DNA from 3 places in the Rugamonas sp. FW305-51 genome. Region 2 is predicted to be linked to each of the others. Evidence: predicted binding sites of a transcription regulator. Region 2 holds the regulator's gene; each other region holds the start of a gene.

Region 1 (5,843 bases), on a different contig from region 2:
GCTGGTTGGTGTCCTCCACCAGCGCCGCGCCCACGCCCCAGCTGCTGCGGTCGGCGGGAATGTCGACCGACTTGAGCCAATCGCCGTTGACGTAATCGAAGAAGTCGTCGCCCGGCAGTGTGGCCGCCTTGGCGGCGGCGGTTGCGGTGGTGGCGACGGGGACCGTGTCGTCCGGCGCGGCGTGCGCGGGCGCCAGCGCGAAGGCGGCGCCGCACAGGGCCAGGCTGAGGGCGGTCTTGCGGGCGGCAAGGCGCAGCGGTCGGGGGTAAGCGTGCATGGTTGTCCTTTTATAGTGGATCTGGGTGAAGGGTCGGCGTGGTGGGCCAGCGTGCACTGTAGCGCCATCCCCGCCGGCCGGCGCGCGCCATGCGACGAACTGCAGGATCGCCGGAACAGACGGCAAAAAAGCTGACCGGGGTCGGTGCCAACGTTCATACATGGGCTTGACAGGCATACAGTTCAGCTCGTGCATGAATGTTGGCCGCCCTTCCAGGCGCACCGGCGAAAAAGATACGCTCAGGCATCAAAATGTCTTTTTCGATCGGGGGAATCGCTATATAGTTCACTGGTAGCAACGCGAAACCAACGAGGAGAAGAAAATGAAGCTTGATGCCCTGTTCCAGAATCCGACTGCGTTGCCCACCGCGCCCAAGGTCGTGGAAGAGCTGATCAGCAGTTTCGACAAGGCCAGCGTCTCGACCGAAGAGATCGCCAAGAAACTGTCCACGGATCCTGTGCTGAGCGCCAAGCTGCTGCGTCTGGCCAATTCGGCCTATTACCACGTGTCGCGCAGCATCGGCACGGTGGAAGACGCGGTGCTGATGCTCGGATTCGTCACCGTGCGCACGCTCGTCATCAGCTCCGGCCTGGTGTCCGGTTTCAAGACCGTGCCCGGCCTGGACCTCAAACAATTCTGGCGTTACAGCCTGCACACGGCCGTGTCGGCCAAATGGATCGCCAAGCAGACGGGCGAGAACACGGACCTGGCCTTCACCATCGGCATGATGCACGCCATCGGCCAACTGGTGATCCACTCGGCCATGCCGGAGCAGGCACAGGCGCTCGACAAGGTCGCCGGCCCCATGGACTCGCGCCGCCTCGACGCGGAACGCGCTTCGCTGGGCTACACCTTTGCCGACGTGGGCGCGGAACTGGCGCGCCGCTGGAAATTCCCGGCCACGTTCTCCGAAACCATCAGCGCCTTCCCCGATCCGCTCACCCAGACGCCACCGAACCGGCTGGCTGCCGTGGTGTACCTGGCTGCCTGGCGCGCCCGCGTCGAGCAGAACAAGCTGAGCGATGAGGAAATCGCCAGCTGCTACCCGACCGACATGGCCGAGGCGCTGGGCCTGGACGACGGCGACCTGATCGACAAGATGCCGCCGCCCGACGAACTGAGCGCCGGCCTGGAAGAGCTGGTCAAGTAAGCAAACCGGCAAGATTCGCTGCGGCTGCCGCCCATTTTTTGGGCAGGCAGCCGTTTTTCTTTGCGGCCTCCCCCTGTTTTGAAAATATTTTCGATATTTCGCAAAATATTTTCAAAAAACCCTAAAGTTCTTCCCGCACAGGACGTTACCCCAGACAAGCGGTAGTCTTTTTCCACTTTTCAGGGTGCGCCCATGACCTCCACCGAAGTCCTCTCGATGTATGAAAATATTGCCGGACTGAGCAACCAGATGGTCGCAGCCGCCCGCATGAGCGACTGGGACAGCCTGAGCCGCCTGGAAGACCAGTGCGCCATCGCCGCCCGTCCCGCCAGCAGCGAGCTGCCCGCCCTGAGCGGCGCACCGCGTCTGCGCAAGATCGACCTGCTGAAGCAAATCCTGGCCAACGACCGCGCCATCCGCGACGTGACGGAACCGTGGAAGAACCAGGTTCCCGGCATGAGCGCGCCGCGCCAGTAAGCACCCCTATCAGAATGCCAACAAAGCGCCTGCGGGCGCTTTTTTTATGCGCGCCAGAAAAATGGGGACGTACCCCATTTTTGAAATGCGAAATGGGGTACGTCCCCATTTTTCTGGCAACATTTCCTGCCTGGGACGGGACGTAAAAAAGCCCGGCTGCGCTGTGGGCGACGGCCGGGCTCTTTGGGAATTGGGGGAGAGCGAACACCAGGTATCTCCTGGCGTCGCTCCGCTTCCGGTTGCATCCGGAGTCCGCGCGCACATTGCCGGCAGCGCAGACCGCTTCCAAGCCAAGTCGTTTCATCAACGCTCATTCTGGGTGCGCGCCACACTATCGTTGGTGACTGCGCCAGATCATGGCCTGTTTATTCGTAGTATTGAAACTACGGCCTTAGTATAGCTCAGTTCCTGGACACGGGTATTGTGTTGTCAAAACTTTCGCTATTGGGATTGATTTAAAGCATCTTCCGCCATGGGCGGCGCCTCTCCCGCAGTAGCCGCGCCCGCCTTTTTACGGCGCCAGCCTTGCCAGATCTTCAGCGGCGCACGATCCTGGCCGGCCTGCTTGCGACGGCGCAGCCAGTAATATCCCGCGCCGGCCAGCGCCAGCAACGCGGCACCGCTGGCCGCCGCCACGGTCACCATGTCCGGCCCGCTCTCCACCAGCTTTTCTTTCTTGTACTTGAGCTTGGCATGGCCGGAACGGCTGGCGCCTGCCGCCGCCTTTGGGGCGATGCGGGCCGGCGCCGGCTTGCTGTCCGGCGCAGCCTTGCCATCCAGCGCCGTCTGCAGCATCTTGACCTTGTCTTCCAGCTCCACCAGCTTGCTCGACAGGGCCGCGCTGCGACGATCGAGCACGACGCACTCTTTCGCGCTGGGACGGACGGCATTGGTCCCGCATACGGCATCGGCTTGCCCGCGCATCGCCGGCGGCACGGCCAGCGCGCGATGCTTGACGGCCGGCGATGGGACGGGATCGGCCGTCGGGATAGCCCGTGCGTTTGATGCCCCAGCCTGCCGGGCGGCGCCTTCCCCCGCCTCGTGGCTGACAGCTTCCCACACCCCATGGCCGGGCGCCGCAAGGCTGGTACGGGACCGGGCCGTCCGCAATGCCGCTGCTGCCGCCGCATCCAGGTCTGCCGTCGATGCGGCACTGCCGGCAGTTTGCGCGGCAGCGCTGGCCACCACCGCTGGGGCCAGCGCCAACGGTGCCGGCGGCGGCGCCGGATGAGGATCGGCCTGCAGCCACAATGTGGCGGCCCGCACGTCGTAACGGCCCGCCACGCCCAGCTCCAGGAACAGGTGCAGGTAGCTGGCGTCGACGGCCTTGAGGGTGGTGATGTGCAGGAACTGGCGCTGCTCGCGCCGCACCACGGACAGGTGGACCGTGGCCAGCGCCGGATTCATGGTGATGCTGGCACCCTGGTAGACGTCCGCCGGCGCCAGCCGCACCTGCAGGCCGTTCACCTCGTCCGGCGTCAGCGACACCAGTTCGATATCGGCCGCCAGCTGCTGGCCGATGTAGGAACGCACGCTGGCCTCCCCCAGTTCGGCCGCCCGGGCCGCCGGCGTCTGCAGCGCGGCACAGGCGACGGCGAGCGCGCACAAGGTGGAGGTCAATGGTGGTCTGCGCTGCATGTTCAAGTCGGTGATGGCCTATGCTGGGGTGTACGTACTATAACGGCTGAATTTCCCCGTTTTGTAGCCCTGAATCAATTTCTCCATTCCGCGCTACACTCTTGTCATATCGTCACTTTGGAGCAACGATCATGAGCAGCCGAATCGAACGCGACAGCTTTGGCCCCATCGCGGTGCCGGCCGGCCGGCTGTGGGGCGCGCAAACCCAACGCTCGCTGGAACACTTCCGCATTTCCAGCGAACGCATGCCACCCGAGCTGATCGCGGCGCTGGCCAGCGTCAAGCGGGCCGCCGCCCGCGTCAACCTGGCGCTGGGCCAGCTGGACGCGAGCAAGGCCCAGGCCATCGTGGCCGCCGCCGACGAAGTGCTGGCCGGCCGCCATGGGGACGAGTTCCCGCTGGCCGTTTGGCAGACGGGCTCGGGCACCCAGTCCAACATGAACATGAATGAGGTGCTGGCCAACCGCGGCTCGGAACTGATGGGCGGCCCACGGGGCGAGCAGCGCCTGCTGCACCCGAACGACGACGTCAACCGGGGCCAGTCGTCGAACGACATCTTCCCCACCGCCATCCATGTGGCGGCCGCCCTGGCCCTGACGCACGCCCTGCTGCCGGCCCTGCGGCAACTGCGCGCCACCCTGCACGCCAAGGCCAGCGCCTTTGGCGACATCGTCAAGATCGGCCGTACCCACTTGCAGGACGCCACCCCGCTCACGCTGGGCCAGGAGTTTTCCGGCTACGTGGCCCAGCTCGACTATGCCGAGCACGCCATCACCGCCGCCCTGCCCGGCGTGCTGCAACTGGCTGCCGGCGGCACGGCCGTTGGCACCGGCTTGAACGCCCATCCCGAATACGCGGTGCGCATCGCGGCCGAACTGGAACAGGCGCTGGGCCTGCCGTTCCGCACGGCCCACAACAAATTCGCCGCGCTGGCCGGCCACGATGCGCTGGTGTCGGCGCACGGCGCCCTCAAGACGCTGGCCACGGCCCTGATGAAGATCGCCAACGATGTGCGCTGGATGGCCTCCGGTCCCCGTTCCGGCCTGGGCGAGCTCACCATCCCGGAGAACGAGCCGGGCAGTTCCATCATGCCGGGCAAGGTCAATCCCACCCAGTGCGAAGCAGTCACCATGCTGTGCTGCCAGGTGTTCGGCAATGATGTGGCGATCACGGTGGGCGGCGCCTCGGGCAATTTCGAACTGAACGTGTACAAGCCCCTGATCGCCCACAACTTCCTGCAAAGCGCGCGCCTGCTGGCGGACGGCATGGTCAGCTTCGAGCATCACTGCGCGCGCGGCATCGAACCGGACCGGGCCCGCATCGCCGAGCTGATGGAACGTTCGCTGATGCTGGTGACGGCGCTGGCGCCCCACATCGGCTACGACCGCGCGGCGCAGATCGCCAAGCAAGCCCAGCATGATGGGACGACGCTCAAGCAGGCGGCGCTGGCATTGGGGTATGTGACGGAGCAGCAGTTCGCCCAGTGGATCGTGCCGCTGGACATGACGCGCCCCGGTGCCCAGGGCTGATGAAGTTGGCCAGGGCAGGCCGGCCGCAGCACCCGGGCCGAAGGACGCGCTAGAAGCCGCGCACGTAGCGCACGCCCAGCATCAATTCCGGCTTGGCCATGGCATCGTGGCCGGGGTTGACGCGCCACATCATGGCGCCCGTCACCCTGCCCTGGCGGGCGTCATGGCCCACGCCCGTGCTGTAGGTCAGCTCCAGGTCGCGTTCGGTGGCCGTCGGATGCAGGTTCAGGGGCTGGGTCACATCGCCCAGCGCGCCCGTCAACGGCGATTGCAGGGCCGGCCCGCCCAGGGCCGCGGCACCGGAGCGCACCTTGGCCGGCATCGAGAAGGTCAGGCCGAAGCGGTCGTCGCGGCGCCACAGCTGCTTGGCCGAATAGCCGAAACTGTAAGCCACGGTGCGCACTTCCGACACTTGCGCCAGCAGGCTGTCGGTGGCCCCCAGCCCGGCCGTGCGGCCGGACGAGGCCATGGCCACCAGCGAGCTGGTGGGCGACAGCGCGTAACCGACCGACAGCGAAGTGAAGGTGGTGGTGGGATTGGTGGTGAAGGCCAGCGACTGCACCAGCTGGCTACCGAGCATGGAACCGTTCTCGCGCAGCATACCAACGCTGACGATGCCCACGGCCCGCCCCATCTTCTGCTCGAATTCGGCGCTGCTGAGGAAACGCTTGCTGCGATCGTTGATGGCCTGGCCGAACGGATCGTTCAGCACGGCAGGCTGGCCGGACAGGGCGCCGAAGCGCAGCCGTCCGCCGTCGCCGGCCACGATGCT
Region 2 (5,843 bases):
CCCTGCCCGCCTGCCCGGCGCCGCAAGCCTTCCTCATGCCGGGCAGCCGGGCCTGGGGCAAGACGACGGTGGGGGTACGCTGCGGCGCGCCCGTGTGGACGATCTATGTGCAAGCGAATGTGAGCGTGGTGGCCGACTACATCGCCAGCGCCGTGCCGCTGGCCCAGGGCCAGACCATCGAGGCGGGCCAGCTGGTGGCCGTACAGGGCGACCTGACGGCCATGCCGCCGGGCATCGCCACCGACATGGCCCAGGTGGTGGGCCGTTACGCCAACGTGTCGCTGCCGTCCGGCACGCCGCTGCGGCTCGATACGCTCAAGAGCCGGCCTGTGGTGCAGCAGGGCCAGCTGGTGCGGCTGGTCTCGAGCGGCAACGGTTTTTCCGTGTCGGCCGAGGGGCGTGCCGTCAGCACGGCCGGCGACGGCCAGGTGGTGCAGGTAAGAACTGCCGGTGGGCAACAAATTAGCGGGATCGCCAAGGCGGGCGGTCTGGTGGAAGTCGCGTTCTGAGGAAAGTTGAGTTCTTTGCGGTAAGGCACGCTAAAGTTTATTCAAGGGCCGCCGTTATAGACTCATACCCCGGAGTCCGAGACTCCGATCAGACGAGGATGATGCTGTGAAAATCAACGATACACTCAAGAGCACCCCCGGCTTGCCGGTGTCGCCCGCAGGCACGTCCAACGCCCGTGGCGCCGATAAGACGGCAGCGACCCCGGCCGCGACGGACAATGTACGCCTGTCGCCGCAGGGCCAGGCAATGGCGGCCAGTGCGGCCGGCGGCGGCAGCGCCGTGTTCGACACCAAGAAAGTCGAACGCATCAAGCTGGCCATTGCCGACGGCCAGTTCCAGGTCAATTCGGAAAAAGTGGCGGACGGACTGCTGGACACGGTCAAGGATCTGCTGCACTCAAGAAAACGTTAGGACTTACCATGCCAGCCGTAAACCCGATGACCATCCTGCGCGAAGAACAGCGCCTCATGACTTCCCTGCTGGCAGTGTTGAAGCAGGAGCAGCAGCATCTGGTGGCCGCCAATATCGACGGCTTGACGGCATTGACGCCGGAAAAATCGGCCCTGGTCAGCCAGATGGCCACGCTGGCCAGCCAGCGTCACGGCGCACTGGGTGCGGCCGGCTACGCGCCCCAGGAAGCGGGCATGGCGGACTGGGTAGCCGCCTGCGACGACAGCGCCGCCGCCCCCCTGTGGCAGACCCTGCTGGAACAGACGCGGGAAGCGAAGGAACTGAACCGCATCAACGGCATGCTGATCAACAAGCACATGGGCCACACCCAGGGTGCGCTGCAAGCGCTGCGTCCGCTGGCCGCCGCCAGCAGCAGCTTCTACGGCCCCAGCGGCCACGCCACCACCTCCACCACCAGCCGCGGCTTCTTCGCCGGCTGACAATCAGGCAAGACAGGCCGGGCCCCAGTGGGGCGCCCGGAACGGCTGACGCCATTTGGCGCCAGCGCGCCATTGCTGCGCCTGTGCTGAAAATTTATTTCATCCACACGCCCGAAATGAACAAAAATTTCAGGTGCGGCGGCATGCCCGCGTGCGCGTAGCGCAACACCACGATAACGTGAGCGGCGCCGCCTATTGCGGCTTGATGGCCGGCGTGGGCAATTCCGTCACCGTATCGGGCAGGCCGGACAGGATGGTGACAGCCACCCGCCGGTTGCGGGCCCGCCCCTCGGCCGAGGCGTTGGACGACACGGGCACGTTGGCCGCATGGCCGACGGCCGTCAGGCGGGCCGGCGCCACGCCGGCGTCAATGAACAGGCGCACCACGCTGGCCGCCCGCACGGACGACAGTTCCCAGTTGGACGGGAACAGGGCGTTGCGGATGGGCTGGTTGTCCGTGTGCCCCTCCACCTGGACGTCGTGGCCGTCGTCCTTGAGCAGCACGGCCACGGCCCGCAGCGCCTCCGTCGATTCGCTCGTCAGCCGGGCCTCGCCCGGGTCGAACAGCACGCTGGCATTGATCTCCACGCTGACCCCGCGGCTGTTCTGCGTCACCCGCACCTTGCCTTCCTTGACCAGCGGCGCCAGCGTGGACAGCAGGTCCTGGGCCAGCTTGGTCATGTGTTCCTTCTCCTTGCGCAGCAATTCCGTGCGGCGGCGCAGGCCGGGATTGGGGATGGGCAGGTTCTGCACCTGGGTCGTGACGGGCTGGGCCGCGCCGGCCCCGCCGAAGGCGTCGCCCAACGCGTCCGAGAACACCTTGTATTTACCGATGTTGACGGACGAGACGGCGTACATGACGACGAAGAAAGCGAACAGCAAGGTGATGAAATCGGCATACGAGATCAGCCAGCGCTCGGGGTTCTCCACTTCCTCGTCGAACTTCCTGCGCGCACGCCGGTATTGCATGTCACTGCTCCCGCAGCAGCGTGGCCACGCGCTCGTCGATCACGCGCGTGTGGTCGCCCGTGGCGATGTCGTGGAACACGGCGGCCGCGATTTCCTGCTGGTGCACGGCCTGGGTGACGATGGCCTTGAGCTTGTTGGCCACCGGGTACAGGAACAGGTTGGCCAGCCCCACGCCGTAGATGGTGGAGACGAAGGCGACGGCGATGCCGGAACCGAGCTTGCTGGGGTCGGTCAGGTTTTCCATCACGTGGATCAGGCCCAGCACGGCGCCCAGGATGCCGATGGTGGGCGAATAGCCGGCCGCCGATTCCCAGATCCGCACCGCTTGCCGCTGTTCCGTCTCGTAGGCCGTGATTTCCGTGTCGAGGATGTGGCGCAGCTTGTCGGGCGCGATGCCGTCCACGATCAGGCGCAGGCCCTTGGCATTGAACTTGTCCTTGGAGGCGAGCATGTAGCGCTCCAGCGCCAGCAGGCCGTCGCGCCGGGCCGCCAGGTTCCAGGCGTTGATTTCGCGTGCCAGCGCCAGGCGGTTGTCGGGCGGCGGCGCGAACACCAGGCGCAGCATGCGCAGCCCGCGCCAGAAGGTGGGCGGGCGGGTCTGCAGCAGCACGGCGCCGAAGGTGCCGACGATGACGATGGCGAAGGCGGCCGGCTGCACCAGCGAGCCCAGTTGCCCGCCCTCCAGGCCCTGGCCGACGACGATGCCGGCCAGCGCCAGCAACACCCCCGCTACGCTGGCCCAGTCCAAGACCGCTCCCGTAAGGTTGCCCGCAGCCGCGCCACGGCCTGCGTGTGCAGCTGCGACACGCGCGATTCCGACACGCCCATCACGGCGCCGATTTCTTTCAAGTTCAGTTCCTCTTCGTAGTACAGGCCCATCAGGATTTTCTCCCGTGGCGGCAAGGCGTCGATGGCGTCGATCACGGCCTGGCGGAAGTCGCCGTCCAGCAGCGCGCGCAGCGGATCGCTCTCCTCGTCCGAGCAATAGCGGTCCAGGAAGCTGTCGTTGCCGTCGTCGTCATGGAAGTCCTCGTAGTAGACCAGCTGGTGGCCGCCGCCGTCGGACAGCATTTCCTGGTAGTCGGCCAGCGACATCTTGAGCATCTTGGCCACTTCCGACTCCGTGGGCGGGTGGCCCAGGCGCTGCTGCAGCGTGCTCATGGCCGTCTCGATCTTGCGCATGTTCTGGCGCATGGAACGGGGCAGCCAGTCGCTGCTGCGCAACTCGTCGAGCATGGCGCCGCGGATGCGCAGCACGGCATAGGTTTCGAACTGGGCGCCATGGGTTTCCTCATATCGGCTGATAGCATCGAGCAAGCCTATCATCCCGGCCTGGACCAGATCGTCCACCTCCACGCTCGGTGGCAGCTTGGCCTTCATGTGGTGGGCGAGGCGCTTGACCAACGGCATATGCTCCGTCAGCAAGCTGTCTCTGCTCGGTTTCCCTTTGACCGTGTACATAAAATCTTGTTATTCGTTAGGCGCTAAAATGGTTATGACTCCCCGCGCGTAAGGAAGGCGAGCCGGCCAGCGCAAAGCGCCCCGCCAGTTGACGAAACGCGACCGAAGCGCCGGCCAGCGGGAACGCGTCGACCACGGCCCGCCCCAGGCGCGCCGCCCGCTGCAGGTATTCGTCGGCCGGCACCGAGCCCATGGACACCAAGTTGACTGCCAGGTAACGGCTCGCTGCTTGCGCCATGTTATCGTATACCACCTTTGCTTCCGTTTCGGAAGCCCCGGTGACGAGAATTCCGAACGGACGCCGGCCCAGCTCCTGGTTCAGGCGCTTGATCATGCTGTAGGCGGCCGTGATCGAGCTGGCGTTGTTGGAAACTTGCACCACGATTTCGGCGCTGGCCATGACGGGCACGGGGAACGGGCCGCCATCGAATTCGCCATCGACGATCACCATGCCGGTCTGCTTGACCAGCACGTCGAACGCCTTGGCCAGGCGGCGCGCCTCGTCCGGGCCGCAGCGCGCTTCGCCGCGCGTCATGGACGCCACGGCAAAACCCTGCGGCGCCTGGTACAGCACCTGGTTCAGGGCGCACTCCTGGCGCGCCACGTTGAGCAGGCTGGCGCCGCCGTCCACGCCCAGGCGCGAGGCGACGCCATGGCCACCGGCGCAGGCATCCATCAGCAGCACGTCGTTGCCGGCGCGGGCCAGCGAGGCGCCCAGGTTGACCAGCATGGCGGCCTTGTCGTCTTGCGGCGTGGCTGACAGGAAGGTGACGATGCGTGGCGTGGGGCCGGCCAGCATCCGGCGCAGGCCTTCGGCCTGGTCGAAATCGAAATTAGCCAAGGCGCACCTCGCGCAGCGAGCTGTCGGCACCGGCGTTGGACATCAGCAGCGGCAATTCGGCATCGAGGTACTGGCCGGGGATGGCGTCGCGCTTGAGCTTGAAGGCGCGGTCGATCAGCCAGGCCGGGTCGGCCAGGTGCAGGTCTTCCGGCACGCGCTGGCCGTTCGACACATAGAACAGGTTCAGTTTCTGGCGGATCACCACGTCGAGTACGTTGCCGATGGCGGCCGCCTCGTCGAGCTTGGTCATGATGCAGCCGGCCAGGCCGCTGCCCTGGTAGGCCCGCACCACTTCGTTCAAGGTTTCCTGGGTGGCCGTCGCGTTCAGGCACAGCAGGCGTTTGACGTCGGCGCCGGCCCCTTGCAGCATGGCCACCTGTTCCGTCACCATCTGGTCGCGCTGGCTCACGCCCACCGTGTCGATCAGCACCGTGTGCTTGTTCTTCAGTTCCTTCAAGGCGATGCGCAGGTCCGCTTCGTCCTTCACCGAGTGCACCATCACGCCCAGGATCTTGCCGTAGATGCGCAACTGCTCGTGGGCGCCGATACGGTAGGCGTCGGTCGTGATCAGGGCCAGCTTGTCGGCGCCGTGGCGCATCACGCAGCGCGCGGCCAGCTTGGCCGTGCTGGTGGTCTTGCCCACGCCGGTGGGCCCCACCAAGGCGAACACCCCGCCCTGGTCGATCAGGGCATCCTCGTTGGCCATGGCGCTCAGGTTGCGGGTCAATACCGTCTTAATCCAGCGCATGCTGTCGGCCGCGTCGCGGCTGGCCGGCAGTTTTTCGATCAGGTAGCGCGCCAGGCTGGCGGAAAAACCGGCCGCCAGCATTTCGCGCAGCACGGCCGCCTTGTGCGGTTCGCGCTGCTGGGTCGACCCCCAGGCGATTTCGGCCAGCTGGGTTTCCATCATGCCGCGCATGGCACGGATTTCATTCATCATGCCGCTCATTTCGGCGGCCGCGTTCTGCTTGGCGCTGGCCACGGCGGAGGCCACCAGTTCCGAAATGCGCTCCATGTCAAGCGCGGCGGCGCGCGGCTGGGCCGGCGCAGGCGCCGCGGCGGCGGCCGTGGCCGAGGCGTACGAGGATGGCGAGGCGACCACGCGGCGCGCCGGCTGCGCCGGCATCATGGGTGCGGGCGGCGACAGGTCCAGCTGAGGGCGCGGTGCGGCC
Region 3 (5,843 bases), on a different contig from region 2:
GGCGGCGGCACTGTGGTGGCCGTGAAAATTAAATGCGCTGAACACCGTGCAGGCCGCACCGGGGCGCCCGCCGGCGCTACAATAGCGGATCAGAAAGTTTCCACTGCGAAATAGCGCAACCGAGTAAAAGACGCAACCATGACAGAGAAAGCCATCATCAAGGTCTTCATCGCCGATGACCACGCCATTGTGCGCGAGGGCTTGAAACAGATCCTGGCCGAGACGCGCGACATCGTCGTGGCGGGCGAGGCGGAGAACGGACTGGATGCCGTCAAGCTGTTCCGCAAGGCCGACTGCCAGGTGATCCTGCTCGACATCTCGCTGCCCGACCGCAACGGCATTGAAGTCCTCAAGCAGATCAAGAAGGAAAAGCCGGAACTGGCCGTGCTGATGCTGTCCATGCACCGCGAGGACCAGTACGCCATCCGCTCGCTCAAGGCGGGCGCCTCCGGCTACCTGACCAAGCAGAGCGCCCCGCGCGAACTGGTGACGGCGATCCGCCAGGTGGCCGGCGGGCTCAAGTACATCAGCGCCGCCCTGGCCCAGGAACTGGCCAACCACGTGGGCGAGGACCACGAGGCGCCGCCCCACGACGCCCTGTCGGACCGCGAATACCAGACCCTGACCATGATCGCCTCCGGCAAGACGGTGGGCGCCATCGCCAAGGAACTGTCGCTGTCGGTCAAGACCGTCAGCGAATACCGGGCCCGGCTGCTGGTGAAGATGAAGCTCAAGAACAGCGCCGAGCTGACCCACTACGCCATCAAGAACCAGCTGATCGAATGAGCACGGCGCGCGCCGGACGGGCGAAGTTGCCAAAAAGAATATTTTGTATGCGTTTAATTAAGACATCTTCCGGCCGCTAATCAACGCTATGCATGGCCGCCCGGTCGCCTATCATGATAGGACTGAGTCACTGAAAGAGGCTGTGCGCAACCATGTCTAGCAAACCCACCCCTGCGGCCGCGGCGCAGCAAAACCCGGCCGACATTGCCCGCGAAGCGTTCCGCCGCCTGGCCGCGCGCCGCATCGCGCCCACCCCCGACGCCTACCGCGACATCTACCTGGAAATCGCCGGCCTGCCGCCGGCCGCGCCGGCCGCGCCCCCGGCCCCGCTGGGCAGCGTCGATCCCGGTCCGGAAACGGTGCTGAGCGGCTTCGCCAGCCGCCTGTCGGACGGCGTGGGCGACCTGGCCGAGTTCGGCCGCCGCTTCAACCGCGCCGTCAAGTCGCGCGACTGGGACGGCTACGCCAAGGCCCTGTCGCAACTGGTCGACAAGCACGTCACGGTCAAGAAAGGCATCGAGACGGCGGCCGCCCCCGATTCCGAACAGAGCCGCATGCTGCGCGACCTGCTCAGCCGCACCCTCACCTTCGCCGTCGCCTCGCTGCTGACGGGCACCCCGGCCCTGGTGGCCGAGGCCGAATCGTTGGGCGCGGCCACCAAACAGGCCCACAGCGAGGAAGCGCTGGCCGAGATCGCCGTACGCCTCAAGCAGTTGTGCTACCAGATCGAACTCAAGAGCGGCGACACGGCCGAGCAGCAGGAATTGCTGCTGCGCCTGTTCAAGCTGCTGCTGGAAAACGTCAGCGAACTGCTGGACGACGACAGCTGGCTGCGCGGCCAGATCGACGCCGTGCAGAACCTGATCGCCGGCCCCATCGACCAGCGCGCGCTGGAAGAGGCCACCCGCAGCCTGAAGGACGTGATCTACAAGCAAAGCCAGCTCAAGCACAGCCTGTCGGACGTCAAGCTCACCGTCAAGAACATGATGATGACCTTCATCGACCGCCTGGGCCAAGTGGCCGCCTCCACCGGCGACTTCCATGAAAAGATAGGCGGCTATTCGGAAAAGATCAGCCGGGCCGAGAACATCGCCGAGCTCAACCAGATCCTCGACGATGTGCTGCGCGAAACCCGCATCGTCCAGAACGAGGCGCTCAAGGCGCGCGACAAGATGGTGCTGGCGCGCCAGGAAGTGCAGGACGCCGAGCAGCGCATCCACGCGCTGGAAGCGAAGCTGCAACATATGAGCGAACTGGTGCGCGAAGACCAGCTGACGGGCAGCCTCAACCGGCGCGGCCTGGACGATGTGTTCGAGCGCGAGACGGCCCGCGCCGACCGCCGCGGCACCCCGCTGTGCATCGCCCTGCTGGACCTGGACGACTTCAAGCGCCTCAACGACACCTACGGCCACATCGCCGGTGACGCGGCCTTGAAGCACCTGGTCAAGATCGTCAAGGAAACGCTGCGTTCGATGGACGTGATCGCCCGCTTCGGCGGCGAGGAATTCCTGATCCTGCTGCCCGAGACGACGGTGGAGGCGGCCTCGCAGACGATGACGCGCCTGCAGCGCGAGCTGACCAAGCACTTCTTCCTGCACGATAACGAGAAAGTGCTGATCACCTTCTCGGCCGGGGTGGCCCTGCGCCGTCCCAACGAGGAGCAGGGCGAGCTGGTCAAGCGCGCCGACAAGGCCATGTACCAGGCCAAGCAGTCGGGCAAGAACCGGGTGGTGGTGGCTGACTGACGGTCTCCGCCCCTGCTTGTCGCCGCCCCGGGCCGGCGCCAGCGATGGCGCCGGCCTTTTTTTGGCCGTTCCGGGCCGCCATTGTTGCCAACCAAGCCATCATTTAGCCCCCACCCTGTCCAGATCCGGCGGAAATAAAGGCCAAAATATAATTATTTTCACCCTAAAGATTCGCCGCTTGCTGTCGTTTAACGGGGCAAGCGGACGAACTTTAGGCTCAAAAAATAAAATTTAACGTGTTTTCTCCTCTCAATTTTCCCGTGCGGCAACCGTTATCGATTACAACAGCGGTTTGATTGTCTCGGAACGCGGAGACAGACCAAAGTGAAATGAGCACCTCGCCCAAATCGAAGTACTAGTCTGGAGAAACATCATGGCTGCAACCATCAATACCAATATTGCCTCGCTGAATGCACAACGCAATCTGAACACCTCGCAAGCTTCGCTGTCGACTTCGTTGCAACGTCTGTCTTCCGGCCTGCGCATCAACAGCGCCAAGGACGACGCCGCCGGCCTGGCCATTTCCGAGCGCTTCACTTCGCAAATTCGGGGCGATACTCAGGCAGCACGCAACGCCAACGACGGCATCTCGCTGGCGCAAACGGCTGAAGGTGGTTTGAGCACCGCCGGCGACCTGCTGCAGCGTATCCGCGAACTGGCCGTGCAATCGGCCAACGGCACCAACTCCGATTCGGACCGCAAGTCGATCCAGAATGAGGTATCGTCGCTGTCGAAGGAACTCGATCGCGTCGCCACCACTACCCAATTCAACGGCCAGAACGTACTGGACGGCTCGCTGACCGCGGCCCAGTTCCAGGTTGGCGCCAACTCCGGCCAGACCATCAACGTCGGCATCCAGTCGGCCAAGGCCGGCGACATCGGCAACAACAGCCTGTCGGCCGTCTTCGATGGCGCCGCCGGTGGCAAGCTGTCCGACGCGGTTGCCGCCGGCGCCCAGGTGGCCGGCCACCTGGCCAACAGCCAGGGCGCCGACACTCTGGTGGTCACCTCCAGCAATGGCAGCACGACCAATGTCACCGTCGGCGCCGGCGACAGCGCCAAGAAAATCGCTGCCTCCGTCAATTCGCTGTCGAGCCAGACCGGCGTGACGGCCAGCGCCACCACCACCGCCACCCTCGAAGGTCTGGGCCTGGCCGATGGTTCGGTGCAGTTCACCCTGCGCGGCGACAATTCGCTGGAGTCCGATTCCAATTCGACCGGCGTCACCATTTCGGCCAAGGTCAAGGGCGGTGACTTGTCGGCGGTGGCCCAGGCTGTCAATGCCCAGACCAACACCACCGGCATCTCGGCCTCGATCAAGACCGGGAGCAGCGGCGCCAAGGAACTGCAGCTGACCAATAGCAGCGGCGCTGACATCGAAATCCTGAACACCAACGGCGCCAGCGACGACATCCTGAAGGCCGCCACCACCTTCGTGCGTGGCACCGACCAGCCAGCCGTCGGCAGCACCGCCGCCGTGGCTGCCCTGCATCAGAGCGGTCTGGTGCAGAACGACGCCATCACCGTGGGCGGCAAGCTGAGTTTCTCGTCCGACGCTGGTTTCTCGCTGAACGCGACCACGGCCACCATCGTGAATGGCTCGACCGGTTCCGACCTGCAGTCGGTGGCCAAGGTGGACGTATCGACCGTGGACGGCGCCAACGCAGCCCTGAAGACGATCGACTCGGCGCTGAACGCCATCAACAGCAACCGTGCCTCGCTCGGTGCGATCCAGAACCGCTTCGCCTCGACCATCGCGAACCTGCAGACGACGACGGAGAACCTGTCCGCCTCGCGTAGCCGGATTCAGGATACCGACTTTGCGGCGGAAACGGCCAACCTGACCCGCGGCCAGATCCTGCAACAAGCCGGTACCGCGATGTTGGCGCAGGCTAACTCGCTGCCGAACGGCGTGCTGTCGCTGCTGCGTGGTTAAACCCGTGTAGCGATGGACACACATCGTTAAAACCCGGTTCCCCGGCTGCCTTGCGCAGCCGGGGATTTTGCACTAACAGGAACCATCATGACCATCGACTCATTAAGTGCTGCCCCGGCAGCGCGCCCGATCGAGCGCCATCCTGCCGGCCACGATGCCGCCCTCGTCCCTGGCGGCGCGGCGCGGGCTCCCGCCACCGCCGTCGAAACGGCCGCCGCGGTTCAGAAAGCGGCCGCCGTGCCGACCCTGGACCAGGTTTCCAAAGCCGTGTCGCAACTGAACCAATCGCCCCAGGCACGGGCCCAGGGACTGGAATTTTCCATCGACAAGGACAGCAAGCGTACCGTCGTCAAGGTGATCGACCAGACCACCAAGGAAGTGCTGCGTCAGATTCCGTCGCCCGAAGCGCTGGAAATCGCCAAATCGCTGGCGAATACCAGCCACAACGCAGGCCTGCTCATCAAGCAAACGGCCTGAAGCGGCCGCGCCCAGGGGCGCGCCGCTTTTCCTTCCTTCATGGCATGCTTGCGCTATGCTGTAGACATGCGCCAGGCACCACCGCCTTTGCCCGCTTTGCCGCGGCCGCCCGCCCCCTCCCCGCGCCGCCGCATGCCGTTTTTTTATGCGAATCTCAAACAGACTGGCATTTCCCCCTCTCAAGTCCTCTTTGAATGTGCCGATAATGACTTATATTGTTGCTTTCCTTAGGAGTCCAACGTGGGCATCTCATCTCCCGGTATCGGTTCTGGCATCGACGTCAACACCATAGTCAGCAAGCTGATGCAGGTGGAGTCCGCCCCGTTGGCGGACTTCGATAGAAAATCGGCCAGTTATCTGGCCCAGGTATCGGCCTTCGGCAACCTGTCCGGCGCCCTGGGTTCATTCCAGGGCTCGCTCTCGTCGCTGACGTCGCTAGCCAGCTTCCAGTCGCTCAGTGCCACGCCCAGCGATTCGACGGTGCTGAGCGCCAACGCCACCACCAAGGCCCTGCCTGGCAGTTACCGCATCAATGTCAGCCAGGTGGCCCAGGCCCAGACCCTGGCCTCGGGCGGCTACAAGAGCACCACGGCCGCCATCGGCCTGGGCGCCACCACCACCATCAATTTCACGCTGGGCACGGTATCGGGCGGCACCTTCGGCCTGACCGGCACCACCTTGGGCGCCAGCATGCTGACCGGGGGCCTGACCCCGGGCGCGCTGACCATCAACGGCAGCGCCATCGCCACCGACGGTAGCACCCGCAGCGCCCGCTTGCTGGCCGACGCCATCAATGCCAAGAGCGGCACCACGGGCGTATCGGCCAAGGCGGCGGCCACCGTGACCAGCGCCACCCTGTTCGGCGCCGGCACTTTCGGCGCCGTCGACACCAGCGGCGG

Evidence for each region. Region 2 encodes FliA, which starts transcription of late flagellar genes. Its sites were predicted from a motif close to CTAAAGTTTNNNNNNNNNNNGCCGNTA; they were not measured.
Region 1: a site for FliA is predicted at 1,549-1,575, ahead of AC3WOS_RS04110 (flagellar protein FliT). Genes of this name have one in related genera too.
Region 3: a site for FliA is predicted at 2,780-2,806, ahead of AC3WOS_RS27940 (flagellin N-terminal helical domain-containing protein). Genes of this name have one in related genera too.

Annotation. Positions count from the first base shown of each region.
Region 1 is NZ_JBYSZG010000004.1:44,139-49,981, forward strand. Features, by position in the region: gene AC3WOS_RS04100 (M13 family metallopeptidase) at 1-277, opposite strand, end outside; gene AC3WOS_RS04105 (HDOD domain-containing protein) at 600-1,427, shown strand; gene AC3WOS_RS04110 (flagellar protein FliT) at 1,620-1,904, shown strand; gene AC3WOS_RS04115 (type IV pilus assembly protein FimV) at 2,346-3,524, opposite strand; gene fumC (class II fumarate hydratase) at 3,674-5,071, shown strand; gene AC3WOS_RS04125 (hypothetical protein) at 5,121-5,843, opposite strand, start outside.
Region 2 is NZ_JBYSZG010000055.1:22,054-27,896, forward strand. Features, by position in the region: gene flgA (flagellar basal body P-ring formation chaperone FlgA) at 1-509, shown strand, start outside; gene flgM (flagellar biosynthesis anti-sigma factor FlgM) at 616-921, shown strand; gene AC3WOS_RS25190 (flagella synthesis protein FlgN) at 930-1,400, shown strand; gene motD (flagellar motor protein MotD) at 1,593-2,369, opposite strand; gene AC3WOS_RS25200 (flagellar motor protein) at 2,371-3,117, opposite strand; gene AC3WOS_RS25205 (RNA polymerase sigma factor FliA) at 3,099-3,830, opposite strand; gene AC3WOS_RS25210 (MinD/ParA family ATP-binding protein) at 3,847-4,671, opposite strand; gene flhF (flagellar biosynthesis GTPase FlhF) at 4,664-5,843, opposite strand, start outside.
Region 3 is NZ_JBYSZG010000086.1:3,149-8,991, reverse strand. Features, by position in the region: partial or broken gene AC3WOS_RS27955 (sensor histidine kinase) at 1-114, shown strand, start outside; gene AC3WOS_RS27950 (response regulator) at 139-786, shown strand; gene AC3WOS_RS27945 (GGDEF domain-containing protein) at 939-2,531, shown strand; gene AC3WOS_RS27940 (flagellin N-terminal helical domain-containing protein) at 2,905-4,467, shown strand; gene AC3WOS_RS27935 (flagellar protein FlaG) at 4,555-4,944, shown strand; gene fliD (flagellar filament capping protein FliD) at 5,185-5,843, shown strand, end outside.